DNA from 3 places in the Arthrobacter sp. FW306-05-C genome. Region 3 is predicted to be linked to each of the others. Evidence: riboswitches for the same ligand, from Rfam matches in the RefSeq annotation. Region 3 holds a riboswitch; each other region holds the start of a gene.
The links. Region 3 has a riboswitch for thiamine pyrophosphate ahead of thiD (bifunctional hydroxymethylpyrimidine kinase/phosphomethylpyrimidine kinase). Riboswitches for the same ligand answer to the same signal wherever they lie in the genome.

Region 1: another riboswitch for thiamine pyrophosphate. It lies ahead of LFT44_RS18695 (ECF transporter S component); the one in region 3 lies ahead of thiD (bifunctional hydroxymethylpyrimidine kinase/phosphomethylpyrimidine kinase).
Region 2: another riboswitch for thiamine pyrophosphate. It lies ahead of thiO (glycine oxidase ThiO); the one in region 3 lies ahead of thiD (bifunctional hydroxymethylpyrimidine kinase/phosphomethylpyrimidine kinase).

Annotation. Positions count from the first base shown of each region.
Region 1 is NZ_CP084556.1:4,016,407-4,022,023, reverse strand. It holds gene LFT44_RS18705 (glycosyltransferase) at 1-990, opposite strand, end outside; gene LFT44_RS18700 (iron-containing redox enzyme family protein) at 1,041-2,096, opposite strand; TPP riboswitch at 2,377-2,517, shown strand; gene LFT44_RS18695 (ECF transporter S component) at 2,584-3,207, shown strand; gene LFT44_RS18690 (ABC transporter ATP-binding protein) at 3,207-4,754, shown strand; gene LFT44_RS18685 (energy-coupling factor transporter transmembrane component T family protein) at 4,751-5,551, shown strand.
Region 2 is NZ_CP084556.1:2,937,332-2,942,948, reverse strand. It holds gene LFT44_RS13590 (DEAD/DEAH box helicase) at 1-545, opposite strand, end outside; gene LFT44_RS13585 (RNB domain-containing ribonuclease) at 839-2,320, opposite strand; gene thiE (thiamine phosphate synthase) at 2,360-3,109, opposite strand; TPP riboswitch at 3,137-3,255, shown strand; gene thiO (glycine oxidase ThiO) at 3,249-4,577, shown strand; gene thiS (sulfur carrier protein ThiS) at 4,574-4,810, shown strand; gene LFT44_RS13565 (thiazole synthase) at 4,815-5,617, shown strand, end outside.
Region 3 is NZ_CP084556.1:2,499,822-2,505,438, forward strand. It holds gene obgE (GTPase ObgE) at 1-287, opposite strand, end outside; gene rpmA (50S ribosomal protein L27) at 404-667, opposite strand; gene rplU (50S ribosomal protein L21) at 731-1,039, opposite strand; gene thiD (bifunctional hydroxymethylpyrimidine kinase/phosphomethylpyrimidine kinase) at 1,376-2,896, opposite strand; TPP riboswitch at 2,904-3,001, opposite strand; gene LFT44_RS11585 (Rne/Rng family ribonuclease) at 3,177-5,617, opposite strand, start outside.

The DNA.
Region 1 (5,617 bases), 1.5 Mb from region 3:
CCTGCCCCCGTGGCGCCGCCGGAGCTCCGCCTCGGAGTGCGCCGCCGTCCTGATCCTGCTGCCCGCGTAGGGAACGCCGCCCCTCGACCTGAACCCGAGGGCCAGCCACACGCAGGTGGCCCGCTCAAGTGCCCACAGCGGAGCGAACCAGGCTGCCGAGGCGGGGAAGACGGCGGTACCGTTGTGCCGCCGTCGTCCAATCTCTGCAGCGGTGGTGATCGCCACGGCGAGCCCGCACAGGGTGGTTGCCCGCCCTTTGCCCGGAAGGAACAGCGCGGCTGCGGCTGCCGGGAACAGGGCAAGCTCGGCGGCCAGCCGCCGAGGCTGGGCGAAGCCGTCGTACGCCTGGCGCACCCGCTGGCGCAGGAAATGCCGCACGGTGGGCGGCCTGCGGGCCACGAACAGGTCCGCAAGTGTCCGCTCGCTCCCGCCTGCGGCCTTGATGGTCCTAATGAGTTCGAGGTTTTCGAACAGGACGCCGGCATAGCCGCCGGTGGCCAGCAGCGCGTCGCGGCGCACCCCCAGCGTTCCCGGGTAGTCGGCCGACCAAGCGCGGTTGAGCAGGGTCCGGGCCGTGTCCCAGCGGGCGTGCCATGGGAGGGGGGTGAAGTAGTTCTGCGGGCGTACCACGTGAGCGGATTCCAGGTGATGGACGACGGCGGCGAGGGCCTCGCGCGTATAGCGGACGTCGTCGTCCGCTACGACAAGGAACGGCGCACCCGGGGTGCGCACGCCGGTCATGACGCCTGCCACCTTGCCGTTACTGGCCTGCCCGTGAAGGGCAATGCTGTCCGGCGGGGTGTCCGGCCGGATGTGGCGGACCGCTGCGGGAAACGTGGCACGGTGCCGGTCGAAGAGGTCGGGGTCTGAGCCGTCCACCACGGTGACCGGGATCCAGCCCACCAGTTGGCGGAGGTAACCGGCCAACTCTGCCAGGCCCGAGTCCTCCGTCCAGCGCAGGGGAAGGATGTACTCCGCATCGGGGACCAAACGGGGACGCCCTTCCCTTGCCCCGGGAGTGACTGTCGCGGGCGCGGCTGTCACGCTGCCGCCGGCACGGCCGCCCGGAGCGATGTCTGCCCGGCTTCCCAGGACGACATCAGGTGCGCGGTAAGGCGGGTGTCGATGGCCATGACCGCCGTCGCCCCGAACAGGACATCGGCAAGCAGTTGCGGTTCGGCTTCCACCAGGCCGCCGGCGAGGTCCCGTCCCGCAATCTGTTCGTGCACGGCGTCGGCCTCCACGTGCTCGTCAAAGTAGTGCGTGATGTCAGGGCCGAAGCCGTGCCGGCGGAATCCGTTGCCGTAGAAGCGGTTGGGCTGCGAGGAGGTCATTTCGTAGATGGCGAGGTGCCCGGTGATGGCACCGCGGAGCCGGCGGTTCAGGCCGCAGAGCGACATGAGGTTGACGGAAGCCAGGGAGATTGCCGGGACCGTGTCCACGTAGGCGCCGTAGCTGTCATCCAGGCCCAGGCCTCGCATGGTCCGGGCGAACAGCGCGCTGTGCATCCGCTCAGGCCGGCCGCCGCCGTATTCGTCCGCCTGGATTTCCACCAGGGCCGCCTTCGGCCTGCCGCTGAGCCGCGGAATGGCCCAGGTGTGCGGGTCGGCTTCCTTCAGCTGGTACATGGATTTGTGGACCAGGAACTCCTTGAGCTGGTCCAGGGTGGCTTTCCGGGCCACGTAGCGGGACAGGCTGGGGCCGGTGTCCGTGGCGGCCAGGCCGAAGAGGACGTCGGCAACGGCGTCACTGGTCATGGCAATTCCGTCGGGCAGTTCGAAGTTTCCTGCCGCCTCCTTGGCGGCAGCGCGCAGTGCCGCTTCGAAGGGTTCCTCGATCAGCCGCCGGACCCTGATCAGCGCAGGCTCCCACTCCCAGCTGTCTGAAACGCCGTCCAGTCCGGAGTAATGGAGTTCGTAAAGGCAGAATAGTGCGAGTTGGATGTCCTCGTCGGCAATGATGTCGCCGGTTCCGGCCAGCTGCCGCACCATCAGGGAGTACAGCCCATCCAGGCCTGGCCCCGCGGCGTCCGGAGCCTGCGCCAGGACTTTGAACAGTGCGCTGCTGACGGGGCCTCTGGTTTCCGGGATTCTCATGGTGCTCCTTGGTCTGCCGCGCTGCTGACGGGAACGAACGCGGGGCCGACCATGGTGAGTCCCATGTGCCCGTACTCCTCGAAACCCGGGAGACAACATAGTAAGCATGATTACTAATAAAAGCTAAGCGCGCTTATTTCCATGCCTCGCGCCACCACGCACGGCCGGTCACATCCTGTCCGGTTGGCGCCCGCAGCCCTCAATCCAGCGCCGTTCGGTGTAAACTGGACCACGCCCGGATGGGCAAATCAAAAGCCTTACCCAAACCAAAAAGCAACACTAAAAACGACAGGGGAGCGCCGCCGTCGGGCATCCTGGCTAAAGCCGGGCACCGCAGGTGGGCGCTGAGAGTGCGGACAGCCGCAGACCCTCGAACCTGATCCGGTTAGTACCGGCGCAAGGGAGTCGAGTTCTCAAAGTGTCGCGGCTGCACGGCAACGGGCCGTCAGCCGGTCCACTTTCCCCTCCTGTTTCCCAGGAGGATCACATGAGCACTGCAGCAATCAAGAAGACCACCAGCAGGTCCTGGCGCGTCGTGGACATCGTGGTGGCCGCGCTGGTGGCCATCGCCGGCGGCGTCATCTTCTGGGCATGGGACCAAGGCGCGGCAGCACTGTCCGCCCCCATGAACGCGGCCTACCCGCCGCTCACCGGTCTGCTGGCCGGCGGATGGATGATTCCGGGCGTGCTGGGCATGCTCATCATCCGCAAGCCGGGCGCGGCGCTGTTCTGCGAGACCGTGGCCGCCACCGGAGAGCTGCTTATGGGCTCGCAGTACGGCGCCTCGGTCCTGTTCTCGGGGTTAATCCAGGGCCTGGGTGCGGAGATCATCTTCATCATCTTCGCCTACCGCAAGTTCAACCTGCCCGTCTCCCTGCTGGCAGGCGCCGCGGCCGGCTTCTTCTGCGGCCTGAATGACTCGTTCGCGCCGTGGGGCTGGAACATCGCCTACTCAGGTGCGGACAAGTTCGCCTACATCGTCCTCGCCACGATATCCGGCGCCGTCCTGGCCGGAGGCCTGTCCTGGCTCGCCACCCGCGGCCTGGCCCGCACCGGCGTATTGAGCTCCTTCGCGTCCCGCAGGGCTGCCACGGAGCCAGTCTTCTCCTGATGGCACCCTCCCAGGGCGCAGCCGGCGCCGTCCGCCCCGCGGCGGTCACTGCCCGCGGCTGGGGCTGGCGGCATGCCGGCAGGGCCAGGCCCGCCGTCCATGCCCTTGACCTGGACATCAGCCCCGGCGAGCGGGTGCTGCTGCTGGGCCCCTCGGGCGCCGGAAAGTCGACGCTCCTGCATGCGCTGGCCGGCGTACTGGGAGACATTGACGACGACGGCGAGGCGGGCGACGCCGACGAGTCGGGTTCGCTGCTGGTTGACGGCGCTGTGCCCCGCTCCCAGCGCGGCCGCGCCGGCCTGATGCAGCAGGACCCGGAGACGCAGGTGGTCCTGTCGCGGGTGGGGGACGATGTCGCGTTCGGAGCCGAGAACCTTGCCGTGCCGCGTGACGCCATCTGGGCGCGCGTGCACGAGGCGCTTGCCGACGTCGGACTGTCCCACCTCCCGCTGGACCACCCGACGTCGGCCCTGTCCGGCGGGCAAAAGCAGCGCCTGGCGCTGGCGGGGATCCTGGCCATGCGCCCGGGGCTGATCCTGCTGGATGAGCCCACCGCCAACCTGGACCCGGACGGGGTGCTGGAAGTCCGCGACGCCGTGGCGCGCTGCCTGGACAAGACCGGGGCCACCCTGGTGGTGGTGGAGCACCGGGTGTCGGTGTGGAAGGACCTGGTGGACCGGATCGTGGTCCTGCAGCCGGGCTCCGCCTCCGAGCCCGCCGTGCTGTTGGACGGGCCGCCGGACCGGGTACTCAGTGAGGCGCGCACCATGCTCGCCGCGGCGGGGGTGTGGGTTCCAGGCTACGTCCCGGCCACCCGTGCCCGGGCTGCGGTGCAGGCGCCGGGAACGGGGAATCTCCTGCTGGCGGCCGAACAGCTGGGTGTTTCCCGCGAACGACCCCGTCGCAAGGGCTTCCGGAAGATCCCGCCCGTCCCCGTCCAGGAAGGCGTGGCCGCGCAGGTCCGCGCCGGGCAAGCCCTGGCCATCACCGGTCCCAACGGCGCCGGCAAGTCGACCTTCGCGCTGACCCTTGCCGGCCTCCTGGAACCGGTCTCCGGGAAAGTCTCCGCCACCCTGGACCTCAGCCGGGGTGCGGGCATCGACCCGTTCCGGTGGAAGGCCGAGCAATTGATTTCCCGCGTAGGGACGGTGTTCCAGGAGCCTGAGCACCAGTTCGTGACCGGCAAAGTGCTGGATGAGCTGCGCTTTGGCCCCCGGCACCTGGGCCATGGCGAGGACCGGGTTGACGAGCTGCTGGAGCGGCTGCGGCTCACCCAGCTGGTGGATGCGAACCCGTACACGCTCTCCGGCGGTGAAAAGCGGCGGCTGTCCGTGGCCACCGTCCTTGCCGCCAGCCCCCGGGTCCTGGTCCTTGACGAGCCCACCTTCGGGCAGGATGCCAACACCTGGGCCGAGTTGGCCTCGTTCCTGTCCGAGCTGCTTGATGCCGGAACGGCGGTGGTTTCGGTGACCCATGATGCCGAATTCACCGAGGCGCTGGGCGGCGAGGAGCTGCGGATGGTGGCTGCGGAAACGGTGGCGCCATGAGGCAGCAACTCACCCTCAGCGGCAACCGGGCCGTGCTCACCCGCGCCAACCCGCTCAGCAAATTCGCGGCGGTCCTGCTCATCACCGCCGTCCTTGCCCTGTCCATCGACTGGGTCTCGGCATCCGTGGCGTTGGTCTTCGAGCTTCTGCTCTTTCCCCTGGCCGGGCTCACCCTGTCCCTGCTGTGGCAGCGGGGCTGGCCGCTGATCCTCGCGGCCGCCATAGGCGGTTGGAGCACGTCCATCCTGGCGCCGGACAGCGGCAGGATCCTGCTCGACGCCGGCATCTGGACCATGAGCGAAGGTTCCCTTCAGCTGGGGATCGGCTTCCTCCTGCGCGGCTTTGCCATCGCCCTTCCGGCGGTGCTCCTGATGAGCTGCACCGATCCCACGGACCTCGCCGATGCGCTGGCGCAGAAAGCGCGCCTGCCGCACCGGTTTGTCCTGGGAACCCTCGCCGCAATGCGGCTGGTGGGGCTCATGGCCGAGGAATGGCAGACCATCGGCATGGCGCGGCGTGCCCGCGGCGTGGGTTCACGCGGCAGCCTGGGCCAGCGGGTGAAGGCCACGCTGGGGCAAAGCTTCGGGCTCCTGGTGCAGGCCATTCGGCGCGCGTCGAGGCTGGCCGTCACCATGGAAGCGCGGGGCTTTGGCGGTGCCACGCGGACCTGGGCGCGGGAATCAACCTTCAGCGTGCTGGATCTCGGAGTAGTGGCCGGCGGCGTCGTGGTGGCTGGGCTTGCCCTTTTTGCGGCTGTTACCGCCGGTACCTGGAACATGGTGTGGTTGGGAAGCTAAGTCCCGGGCCCGAGTGTTACCTAGGCTTCCCTATCGCACGTGATGGGTACAGCCTTTCCGTATCCC
Region 2 (5,617 bases), 440 kb from region 3:
TGCTTGTACAGGTCGATCAGGCGCCCGGGGGTGCCCACCACTACCTCGACACCCTGCTTGAGCGCCTCAACCTGGGGCTCGTAGGCGCGGCCACCATAGATGGTGGTGATCCTGGCGTTGCGTTTGCGGGATGCCGTCTGCAGGTCGCTGGCCACCTGCACGGCGAGCTCACGGGTGGGGACGATCACGAGGGCCTGCGGGGCTCCGGGAACGGCGAGCTTGGCGTACCCGGGGTCGTCCTGGCCGATGACCCGTTGCAGTGCGGGAATACCGAAGCCGAGGGTCTTGCCGGTGCCGGTCTTGGCCTGGCCGATGATGTCATGGCCGGCAAGAGCCACCGGCAGGGTCATGGCCTGGATGGGGAACGGGTGGGTAATCCCGGCGTCCGCCAGGGACTCAACGATGTCCGCGCGCACGTTGTAGTCGGCAAAGGACTTCTCCGCGATCTCGTGGGGCGTCTCGTCGGAGATGATGGTTTCTTCCGGCTCGATAGTTTCCGTGCCGGACTCATCGCTGAGGAGCTGGTGGGTATGCAATTCACTCACAGGGGAGTTTCCTTATTCATTTGGGCAATGGCGCTGCCTGCTCAACGGGCCGGCCAAAGCTGGCCGCTCCGGAGCACGCTCAGGCGCGCAAGCGATTCCAGTGGAAGCCGATCGCGGGCTATCTAAATGCTGGCACTGGTGACCAACGGGTAAATCTCAAGATCGCGTAGGGGCGGGCTTGTTGGTTTCAAATCGAGGAAATCAACGACCGGGCATCCAGTTCTACCCTTCAAGTCTAGCCGCATGGGCGTGGAAACACGGTTTCCTCCCGCCCGGGGCGTTCCGCCGGCCCTTTAGGAGACGAGTTCGAAGTGGATCTCCCGCGTGGTGATGTCTGAGGACACCAGCCGGACCCGGACCTTGGTGCCGGACTCCAGCTCGCCGGCGCAGCGCGCCGTCACTGCGGGTTCGGCAATCTGGATGATCCCGGAGCTGCCGTTGCCGTACTTGCCGTTTTTCCCGTTGCCGTTACTGTTCCCGTTCTGCGGCTTGGACCCGGAGATCACGATCGCGTCGAACTCCTGCCCGATGTGGTTCAGCAGCAGGGCCGCCTCCACGGTATCCAGGGCCAGGCGTTCCATCCGTGACGCCAGTTGGTCCGAGCCTGCCATGATGCCCGGCAGCAGCGGCAGGGCCTCCCGCGCCCAGCCGGGAACATCGCCGCCGTTGCTCAGGGCCTCGCAGATGACCAGCACGAAGCGGTCCACTAACCGGCGCAGCGGCGCGGTGGTGTGGGCATAGGCAGCGCCGATGGCGGACTGGATCCCATCCTCGGGGACGGTCCCGTCGAAGGCGGTGTAGGAGGCTCCGCGGAACAGCATGCCTGCCGAATGCATGATGGCCAGCTGCCGCGGATCGGTGGGGTCCAGGGACCGCAGATACTCGCCATAGCTGACTTCGCCGTCCCATGGCCTGCCCAGCACCTCGGTCTGCAGGCGAAAATGCTTCAGGGACCGTTCGTCCGGGGCCGGCATGGTGCGCAGGATGCCCACCTTGCCCTCCAGCATGAGCTGCGCCGCCGCCATCCCGGTCATCAGCGAAATCTGCGCGTTCCAGTCCTCCACCGGAAGCTGTGGAACAGCGTCAATCCGGTAGCCGCCGTCGGGCAGCTGGACAATCTCCTGCTCAGGCATGTTCAGGCTTGCACCTTCACGCGCCCGTTCCAGTGCCACCCGCTTCAGGCCCACCTCACGGAGCAGCTGGAGCACGGGCGGGGCGGTCCCGGCGTCGAGGGCTGCCTGGGCGCCCCGGTAGCTGAGCTTGTCGCGGCTGCGGACCCGCGCGCGACGGACGCTGACCGTCAGTACGGTTGCTTCGCCGTCGAGCGTGAAATCCCAGACGAAGGCCGAACACTCCTGGCCGGGCAGCAGGCTCCCGGCCCCTTCGCTGATGATCTCCGGGTGAAGCGGGATCCGGCCGTCAGGAGCGTAGAACGTCTGTCCGCGCCGCCGCGTCTCCGCGTCCAGGGGGCCTCCCGGCGCAACGAAGGCTGGAACATCGGCGATCGCGTACATCACGCGGTAGCCATCCCCGTCCAATTCAATGAACACTGCCTGGTCCAGGTCCGTGGTGGACGCCGGGTCGATGGTGACAAACTCGACGGCGGTCAGGTCGTAGGACGGCAGCTGCAGCGCCGCAACGGCAGCCAGGGCGTCTTCCACGGCTTCGGCGGGATAAGGACCCGGAAGCTCAAGCTCCGTCCGCAGCAGGCCCAACGCCTCTTCCAAGGCGTTCTTATGGTCGTGGACGTTGGGAGCCAGCCGATGATGTGACACAAAATTCAGCGTAGCCCCAAGTTCCGCGATTAAGCAGGCTCAGGAACCGGCAGCGTCCAGCGCGTCGAGGAGGGAGGCAGCAGCGGCGGCGGGATCAGGGGCTTCGGTGATGGCCCGGACCACCACGATCCTGCGCGCACCCGCCTCCGCCACATGGCGGACGTTGCCGTGGTCGATGCCGCCGATGGCAAACCAGGGCACCGGGTCCGCAGCCTGCCGTGACGCCTCGGCCGCGTACTTGACCAGTTCGGGACCGACGGCGGCCCTGCCGGGTTTGGTGGGCGTAGCCCAGACGGGGCCCACGCAGAAGTAGTCCAGCCCGGACGGTGCGGCAGTTGCGGCAAGGGCGGCATCCACCTGTTCGGGTGTATGGCTGGAGAGTCCGATGGCGGCGTTGCCGTCGACCAGCGTGCGTGCGGCCGCCAGCGGCAGGTCCTTCTGGCCGATATGGAACACCGGGGCCCCGGAAAGCACAGCGATGTCGGCGCGGTCGTTGACCGCCCACAGCTTGCCGTGCCGCACCGCCACTTCCTTCAGCACAGCCAAAAGGTCCAGTTCCTCGGCTGCCTCGATGGTCTTGTCGCGCAGCTGAATGATGTCCACGCCGCCGGCAAATGCCGCGTCCACGAACTCCGCAAAATCGCCGCGGTCCCGCCGTGCATCGGTGCAGAGATACAGGCGGGCAGCCTTGAGGGCCTCGCTGTCGCGGGCGTTGACAACCTCGGCATTGGCAACTCCGCCGGCCGGAGCGTGGGAACCTGCGGGAAGGGAAGGGGTGGTCGCATTCATGCCTGCAAGCCTAATTCCTCTAAACTGGGGAGGTACTGCGGGAGCCCGCGGCAGCTGTCACAAAGCGCCGGGCTGAGAGGGCGTCAGAGCCGACCGCTTGACCTGATCCGGTTAATGCCGGCGTAGGGAAGGAACCCAGATGCGTACCCCCGGCACCACCCAGCCCTCGTCCGTTGATGCGTCCATTCCCTCCACCCTTCGTGCCGACGTCGCCGTCATTGGCGGGGGAGTGGTGGGACACGGTATCGCCTGGGAAGTGCAGCGTTCCGGACGCTCCGTCGTCCTCATTGACGACGCGCCAGGTTCCGGCGCGAGCTGGGCTGCCGCCGGCATGCTGGCCCCCGTGAGCGAACTGCACTACCAGGAGGAGGACCTCCTGGAACTCATGCTGGAGGCATCGTCACGGTGGCCGGCATTCGCGGCCGCCGTCGCCGATGCATCGGGCACGGATTCCGGATACCTCACGACGCCGACACTCGCCGTGGGTGCCGACGCCGCCGACCGCCGCGCCCTGATGGACCTGCGCACAGTTCAACAGGCGAGCGGGCTGTCCGTGGAACCCTTGACCGTCCGGGAGGCCCGCAAACGCGAACCCCTCCTCAGCCCCGCCATCGCCTGCGCCCTCGATACCCCGGGGGACCACCAGGTGGATCCCCGCCGGCTGGTGGCGGCCCTGCGGCTGGCACTGGCCGGCGGCGTCCGCGAAACGCACCACCTGGCCGTGGCAGGGGCAGTGGACGGTTACGCAGTGCCGGAGCGGGCAAGCGGGCTGTTGTGGGAGGACGGCATCGTTACGGGGGTTCGGCTCGCCGGTGGCGGCACCGTCCTGGCAGCGGAAACCGTGGTGGCCAACGGGCTGCAGGCGGGGGCGCTCGCGGACCTCCCCCATGGCCTCGAGCTGCCCCTGCGTCCCGTCCACGGGGACATCCTCCGGCTTGCGGTGCCCGGCCACCTCCAGCCCCTGGTGACCGCAACGGTGCGGGGACTGGTGCACGGAGTTCCGGTGTACATCGTTCCGCGCCGGGACGGGACCGTGGTGATCGGAGCCACCCAGCGCGAGGACGCCCTGTCCGACGCCGTCAGTGCCGGCGGCGTCTACCAGCTGCTGCGCGATGCCCAGGCGCTGGTGCCCGCGGTCGCCGAGCTCGAACTTCTGGAGTGCACCGCCCGGGCCCGCCCGGGAACCCCGGACAATGCGCCGCTGCTGGGAAGGGTGCCGGTGGACCTGGCCTTAAGAAGCGAAGGGTCCGCAACGGAAGCCGGTTACGTTCCGGGGCTCATCATCGCCACCGGTTTTTTCCGGCACGGCGTCCTGCTCACACCCGCTGCAGCAGCGATCTGCACGGATCTGCTCGACGGAAAAGCCGACCCCCGCTGGGTCCCCTTCCGCCCGGGCCGGTTCTCCGGCCTGGGAACGGCCACCCACGGCCTCCACGACAATGGCACCCACACCAAGGAAACAGCGTGAACATCACCCTCAACGGAAACCCGCACACGGTGGCCGACGGCGCCTCCATCACCACACTCGTCAGCCAGGTCACCGGACGCCCGCTGGCTGACAACGGGCAGGCGACGGACGGCGGGAAGCTGGGCGTCGCCGTCGCCCATAACGCCCAGGTGGTGCCGCGCAGCCAATGGTTCGCCACGGCGCTCGCCGAGGGCGACGACATCGAACTCGTTACAGCAGTACAGGGAGGCTGACGCCATGACCGAAACCAGCACCATCAACCCCGCCGGAAACCCCGGTGCCGGCGACGCCCTGGTGATTGACGGCGTCGCCCTGGAATCCCGCCTCATTATGGGCACCGGCGGGGCGCCCAGCCTGGATGGCCTGGGCGCAGCACTCCTGGCCTCCGGCACCGCCCTGACCACCGTGGCCATGCGGCGCTACTCACCCGCCGAAACCGGCTCGCTGTTCCAGCTGCTGGTGGACCACGGGATCCGGGTGCTGCCCAACACCGCCGGCTGCTTCACCGCCAGGGATGCTGTGCTCACAGCGGAACTCGCGCGGGAAGCCCTGGAAACGGACTGGGTGAAGCTCGAGGTCATCGCCGACGAGCAGACCCTCCTGCCGGACGCCGTGGAGCTCGTGGAAGCCACGGAGCAGCTGGTGAACCGAGGCTTCAAGGTGTTCGCCTACACCAACGATGACCCCGTACTTGCGCTGCGGCTCGAAAACCTCGGCGCCGCCGCCGTGATGCCCCTGGGCGCCCCTATCGGCACCGGCCTGGGGATCCTGAACCCGCACAACATCGAGCTCATCGTTTCGCGTGCGTCGGTTCCGGTGGTCCTGGATGCAGGCATCGGTACGGCGTCGGACGCCGCCCTTGCCATGGAGCTGGGCTGTGACGCCGTACTGCTGGCCACTGCCGTGACGCGGGCGCAGAACCCCGCCCTTATGGGCGAGGCGTTCAAACACGCCGTGATCGCCGGCAGGATGGCCCGGGCGGCCGGGCGCATCCCCCGCAGGGAGCATGCCCTCGCCTCGTCGGCAATGGAGGGCCGGGC
Region 3 (5,617 bases):
ACGGTACCGTCCGGCACGGGCAGCACCAGGGTCTCGCCGTTCTTACCGCCGCGCCAGTCACCCATGCCGGGACCGCCGTTGCTGGCATGCCGGTGGGGTGCGTGGTGGTAGTCGAGGAGTGTGGTGGTCTGGTGATCGACGCGAAGGATCACGTCACCGCCGTTGCCGCCGTTGCCGCCGTCGGGTCCACCCAGGGGCTTGAACTTCTCGCGGTGGACGGAGACGCATCCGTGGCCGCCCGATCCGCCGGATACGTGCAGGACTACCCGGTCTACAAAGCTGGCCACGTGGATCTCCTCAAATGCTGTTTACCTGGCGTCCGGAACGCCACATCGATTGTAATGCGGTTAAAAGAACAGTGGAGCGGACCCACAGGCCCGCTCCACCGCTTCAGAACTTGTTGTTACTCTGCAGCTGCAGCAGCAACGATGTTGACTACGCGACGACCGCGGCGGGTGCCGAATTCAACGGCGCCCGGGGTCAGTGCGAACAGGGTGTCGTCACCGCCACGGCCAACGCCGGCGCCCGGGTGGAAGTGGGTGCCACGCTGGCGGACGATGATCTCGCCTGCGGAAACTACCTGGCCGCCGAAGCGCTTGACGCCGAGGTACTGAGCGTTGGAATCGCGACCGTTGCGAGTGGAGCTCGCGCCCTTTTTATGTGCCATCTGAAATGCCTGCCTTTAAAATTCTGGGGAATCTGTTGGAAAACCTGAACAGTAACCGGTGGGTTACTTGATGCCGGTGATCTTGACCTTGGTCAGTTCCTGGCGGTGACCCTGGCGCTTCTTGTAGCCGGTCTTGTTCTTGTACTTCTGGATGACAATCTTAGGACCACGGAGGTCCTGGAGGATTTCAGCCGTAACAGTTACCTTGGCCAGGTCAGCGGCGGCGGAGGTGACTTTGTCACCGTCAACCAGGAGCAGTGCGGGCAGCTCGATGGTGCTGCCGGCTCCACCGGCGACGCGGTTCAGGGTAACGAAGTCTCCAACGGAAACCTTCTCTTGGCGGCCGCCTGCGCGGACAATCGCGTACACCACTTGGGAACTCACTTCTCTCGACGTTTATTACAAAATTTGCGTGCGGCACCCGGCTCGGAAATTGGCTGGGATCCCGCTGTGCCTCAACGCCGTGGATTCCCCGGGGAAATCCGTGAGCCGTCCCGGTGGAGCAGTCCGCTTGTTATACACAGCAGAATGCCCCAGGGTCATAACCCAAGTGTTGGCGTAAGCACCGAAGATCCAGAATACGCTAAATCCGTCCACGGCCGCAAATGAGGCTGGTTCCGGCGGCCCCGCTGTGGTAGTAACCACAAACCCGGCGGGCAGCACCGCAACCATGCCACTCCATCATAGCGGCGGCGCTGCCGGCAGCGGTCAGGAATGAAGTCTCGGCGCGTCGAAGAACTCCACTTCCAGGCGGCAGGACTGCTTGAACGCGGTGACCATCGCTGCTCTTTCATGGTCCGACGCTTTCCGCCCCGCCCCATCCACGATGGCGATGGCCCGGCGGGTGGCTTCGGCGAAGCCCTCGTCGGCGTAGGTGCGCAGCCACGCCGCGTAGGCGTGCCCTTCAGGCTCACCGCTGGAAAGGAACTGGGCGTGCAGCTTCCTGCCCACCTCGGCGTAGAGCCAGAAGCAGGGCAGGACGGCTGCCGCCAGGACTGCGTAGCTGCCCGACGCCGATGCTGCTGTGAGGTGGTCAACGTAGGCCTTGGTGACGGGGCCCAGGCCGCCCTGGACCGGCCGGGTGCTGAGCCAGGAGCGGTGGAGTTCCGTTTCCACTTCGAGGCAATTCTGGGCCGATCCTGCCCAGAACAACTGTTCGGCCTCCGAGGGGGCCAGGGCGCTGGTGCGGGCCAGAACGCGGGAGTACCCGTTGAGGTAAAGGGCGTCCTGGGCCAGGTAGTAGGCGAAGTCCTTCTCGGCCAGGTCTCCCGCGGCCAGGCCGCGGATGAAGTCAAGCGCGTAGATGTCGTCGAGGTCCTGTTGGGCTTCAGTCCATAGCCGGGCCGCGAAGCCGCCTTCCTGCAGTGCCGGCCGCAGATGGTGGAAGTGGTGCACTGGCCCGTTCCCCCGGCCCACTGACAGCTGGTCCGAGTTCTCGAGGGCGCCGGCCAGCCAGGGCTTGACGGTCCGCAGTGTTGCTTCCCAGTCTCCCAGGCGTGCCTGCACGGTTGCCATTGCGGAGGAAAGGGAGCATCCCGTGCCGTGGCTGTTGCGGGTGGCAATACGGGGTCCCGGGACTTCCACTATCTCCTCCCCGAGCAGGCCCGCGGTGTTGACCAGAGCGTCCGGACAGCGCTCCCCCGCCAGGTGCCCGCCCTTGACCAGGATTGTGGCCCCGGTGGCATCGGCCAGGCGCCTGCCCTGCGCCAGCGCCTCATCCCAGCTCTCCGCGGGGGCAGCGCCCATCAGCATGGCAAGCTCGGGCAGGTTGGGGGTGATGAGGTGGGCAAGGGGCAGCAGTTCCCGAAGTGCCGCTTCCGCCGATTCCTTCAGCAGCCGGTCGCCGCTGGTGGCAACCATCACCGGATCGAGAACCACGACGTCGGGACGCACCTTTTCGAGCCAGCCGCGAACAGTGCGGATCACTTCCCTGTCACCCAGCATGCCGATCTTGACGGCGTCGATGTTGATGTCGTCGCTGACGGCATCCAGCTGCTGGGCCAGGAAAGCGGCCGGAGGAACGTGCACGGCCTGCACGCCCTGGGTGTTCTGGGCTGTGAGGGCGGTGATGGCGGCCATGCCATAGCCGCCATGCGCGGCGATGCTCTTAAGGTCTGCCTGGATGCCCGCTCCGCCTGACGGGTCCGAGCCCGCGATGGAGAGGACGCGTGGAACGTCACGGCCTGCCGGCAACGCAGTGGGTGCATCGAATGCAGCTGGCAGGGGCATGGAAAGGGTTGAAGACAAGAGACATCCCTTCGCCGGTACTAGCCGGACAGGTTCAACGGGTGTGGATCTCAGCCGGCCTTTTGCGCGGCACCCCGTGTCGGTTTCCAGCCTAGCCGCTGGGGCGTATTCCCAGGAAAGGTGACAGCACCTGCCGCAAAGGGGTGGGTGCCGCACGCAGGAGTCCCCGCCCTGGGACTGTTCCCCGTGTCATTCACCGGGGAACCGTCCACAAAGCGGGGACTCCTGAATGTGTCTTTGTTGCCTGTCCGGGGCTTCCGGCTTACAGCTCCGAAGCCGGGACGCCGACGCCGAGGATAATCGGTTCCGCTGCCGCCTTGCCCGGTTCGGCGGTGGCCTGTGCCTTATCCATTTCCGGGGCCTTGGCCGCGTGCGAATGGCCTCCGGCAGTCGACTGGACGTTTTCGTGGTGCTGGACGGCGGTCTCGTTGGCGGCACCCTGCGCACGGCTGGCACCCCGGTGGCGCCGCGGACGGCGCTGCCGGGACTGTTCCAGCGTGTGGTCCGAATAGTCCTTTTCGCCTGGGACTTCCACCGCGGTGCGGGCTTCCGCTCCCCCGGCTTCAGCCCCTGATTCCGGCGTGGCCGGTGCCGGTGCGGACGGTTCGGCTGCCTGCGGCGCCTCCGCGGTCCTCGCCGGAACGTCCTCCACGGACGACGCCGGCTGGCCCAGGTGGGCGAACGCTTCAGCGAGCCGGTCCAAGGTGAGAGCCGGCTTGGGCTGCTGCTCCTCCGCATGCTCCACGAACGGAAGCGGGACTTCCTCGCCACCGAATGTCAGGACAGCCGCCGGACGCGTGGGGGCGTCGGCGTCGTGTTTCTCCTCCGCCGGAGCCGGCGCAGGCGGGGCGGCGGGCACCTGCCGGGTTGCCGCTACCTCTTCGTCGTGCAGGTGGGCGGCGTGGGCAGCAGCGGCGATGTTGGCCAGGGCAAGGCGGGTTGCTTCTGCCTTGGCATGCCGCTCAGCGTCCGTAGGGTCCGGGTGGACGGTGTGGACCTGGACGGCAGGAGCCGGAGCGGCCTCGGGCTGCTGGCCGTTGCGTCCGCGCCGCCGCTTTCGTTCGGAACGTGCGCCCGGCTGGTTGTTGTCGGTCCGCTGGCTTTCGGTGCGGTGGGCTTCCGGCCGGGCTTCGGGCCGGTTGTCATTGCGCTGGACGTGGTGGTGCTCGGCGGCCACGACATTGGCCCGGCGGTGCTCCACGGGATCGTCGTGGGTCACCACGCCGCGGCCGGCGCAGGCCTCGCACTGCTCGCCGAAGACTTCCAGGAGCCCGGTGCCCATGCGCTTGCGGGTCATCTGGACCAGGCCGAGAGAGGTCACTTCGGCAACCTGGTGCTTGGTCCGGTCGCGGCCCAGGCATTCCACCAGGCGGCGCAGCACCAGGTCGCGGTTGGATTCGAGCACCATGTCGATGAAGTCGATCACGATAATGCCGCCGATGTCGCGCAGCCGCAGCTGGCGTACCACTTCCTCGGCAGCTTCGAGGTTGTTCTTGGTGACGGTTTCCTCGAGGTTGCCGCCGCTGCCGGTGAACTTGCCGGTGTTGACGTCCACCACGGTCATGGCCTCGGTGCGATCGATCACCAGGGAGCCGCCCGAGGGAAGGAAGACCTTCCGTTCGAGGGCCTTGTGGATCTGCTCGTCGATGCGCCAAGCGGAGAAGATGTCCTGGTCCTTGGTCCACTTCTCGAGGCGGCCCACCAGGTCCGGGGCCACGTAGGTTACGTAGGCCTCGATGGTGTCCCAGGCTTCCTCGCCCGAGACGATGAGCTTGGAGAAGTCCTCGTTGAAGACGTCGCGGACCACCTTGATGGTCAGGTCCGGCTCGCCGTAGAGCAGTTCGGGGGCCAGGATCTTGGTGGAGGCCGACTGGCTTTCGATGCCTTCCCACTGGGCCCGCAGCCTGTTGATGTCGTGCGTGAGCTCTTCCTCGGAAGCGCCCTCGGCGGCCGTGCGGACAATGACGCCGGCGTGCTCGGGCAGGCGGTCTTTGAGGATGCGCTTGAGGCGGTTCCGTTCGACGTCGGGCAGCTTGCGGGAGATGCCGGTCATGGACCCGCCGGGCACGTACACCAGGTAGCGTCCGGGCAGCGAGATCTGGCTGGTGAGGCGGGCACCCTTGTGGCCCACGGGGTCCTTGGTGACCTGGACCAGGACGGTATCGCCGGACTTCAGCGCGTTTTCGATGCGGCGCTGCTTGCCCTCGAGGTTCACCGCTTCCCAGTTGACCTCGCCGGCGTACAGGACCGCGTTGCGGCCGCGGCCGATGTCCACGAACGCCGCTTCCATGGACGGCAGGACGTTCTGGACCTTGCCCAGGTACACGTTGCCGATCAACGAGTCCTGCTGGGTCTTGGATACGAAATGCTCGGCCAGCACGCCGTCTTCGAGGACCGCGATCTGGATTCTGTCGTCGCGCTGGCGAACGATCATCTGCCGGTCAACGGACTCCCGGCGGGCCAGGAACTCGGCTTCGGTAATGACCGTGCGGCGGCGGCCCGTGTCGCGGGATTCGCGGCGGCGCTGTTTCTTGGCCTCCAGGCGGGTGGAACCCTTAACGCTGGTGACGCGGTTGCTGGCGGGCGCCTCGGTCACAGCGCGCGGGGCGCGCACGCGCGTGACCGTGTTGGGGGGATCGTCGTCCCCGCCACCCGTAAGCTCAAGGTCCTGGTCCCCACGGCGGCGGCGACGGCGGCGGCGGG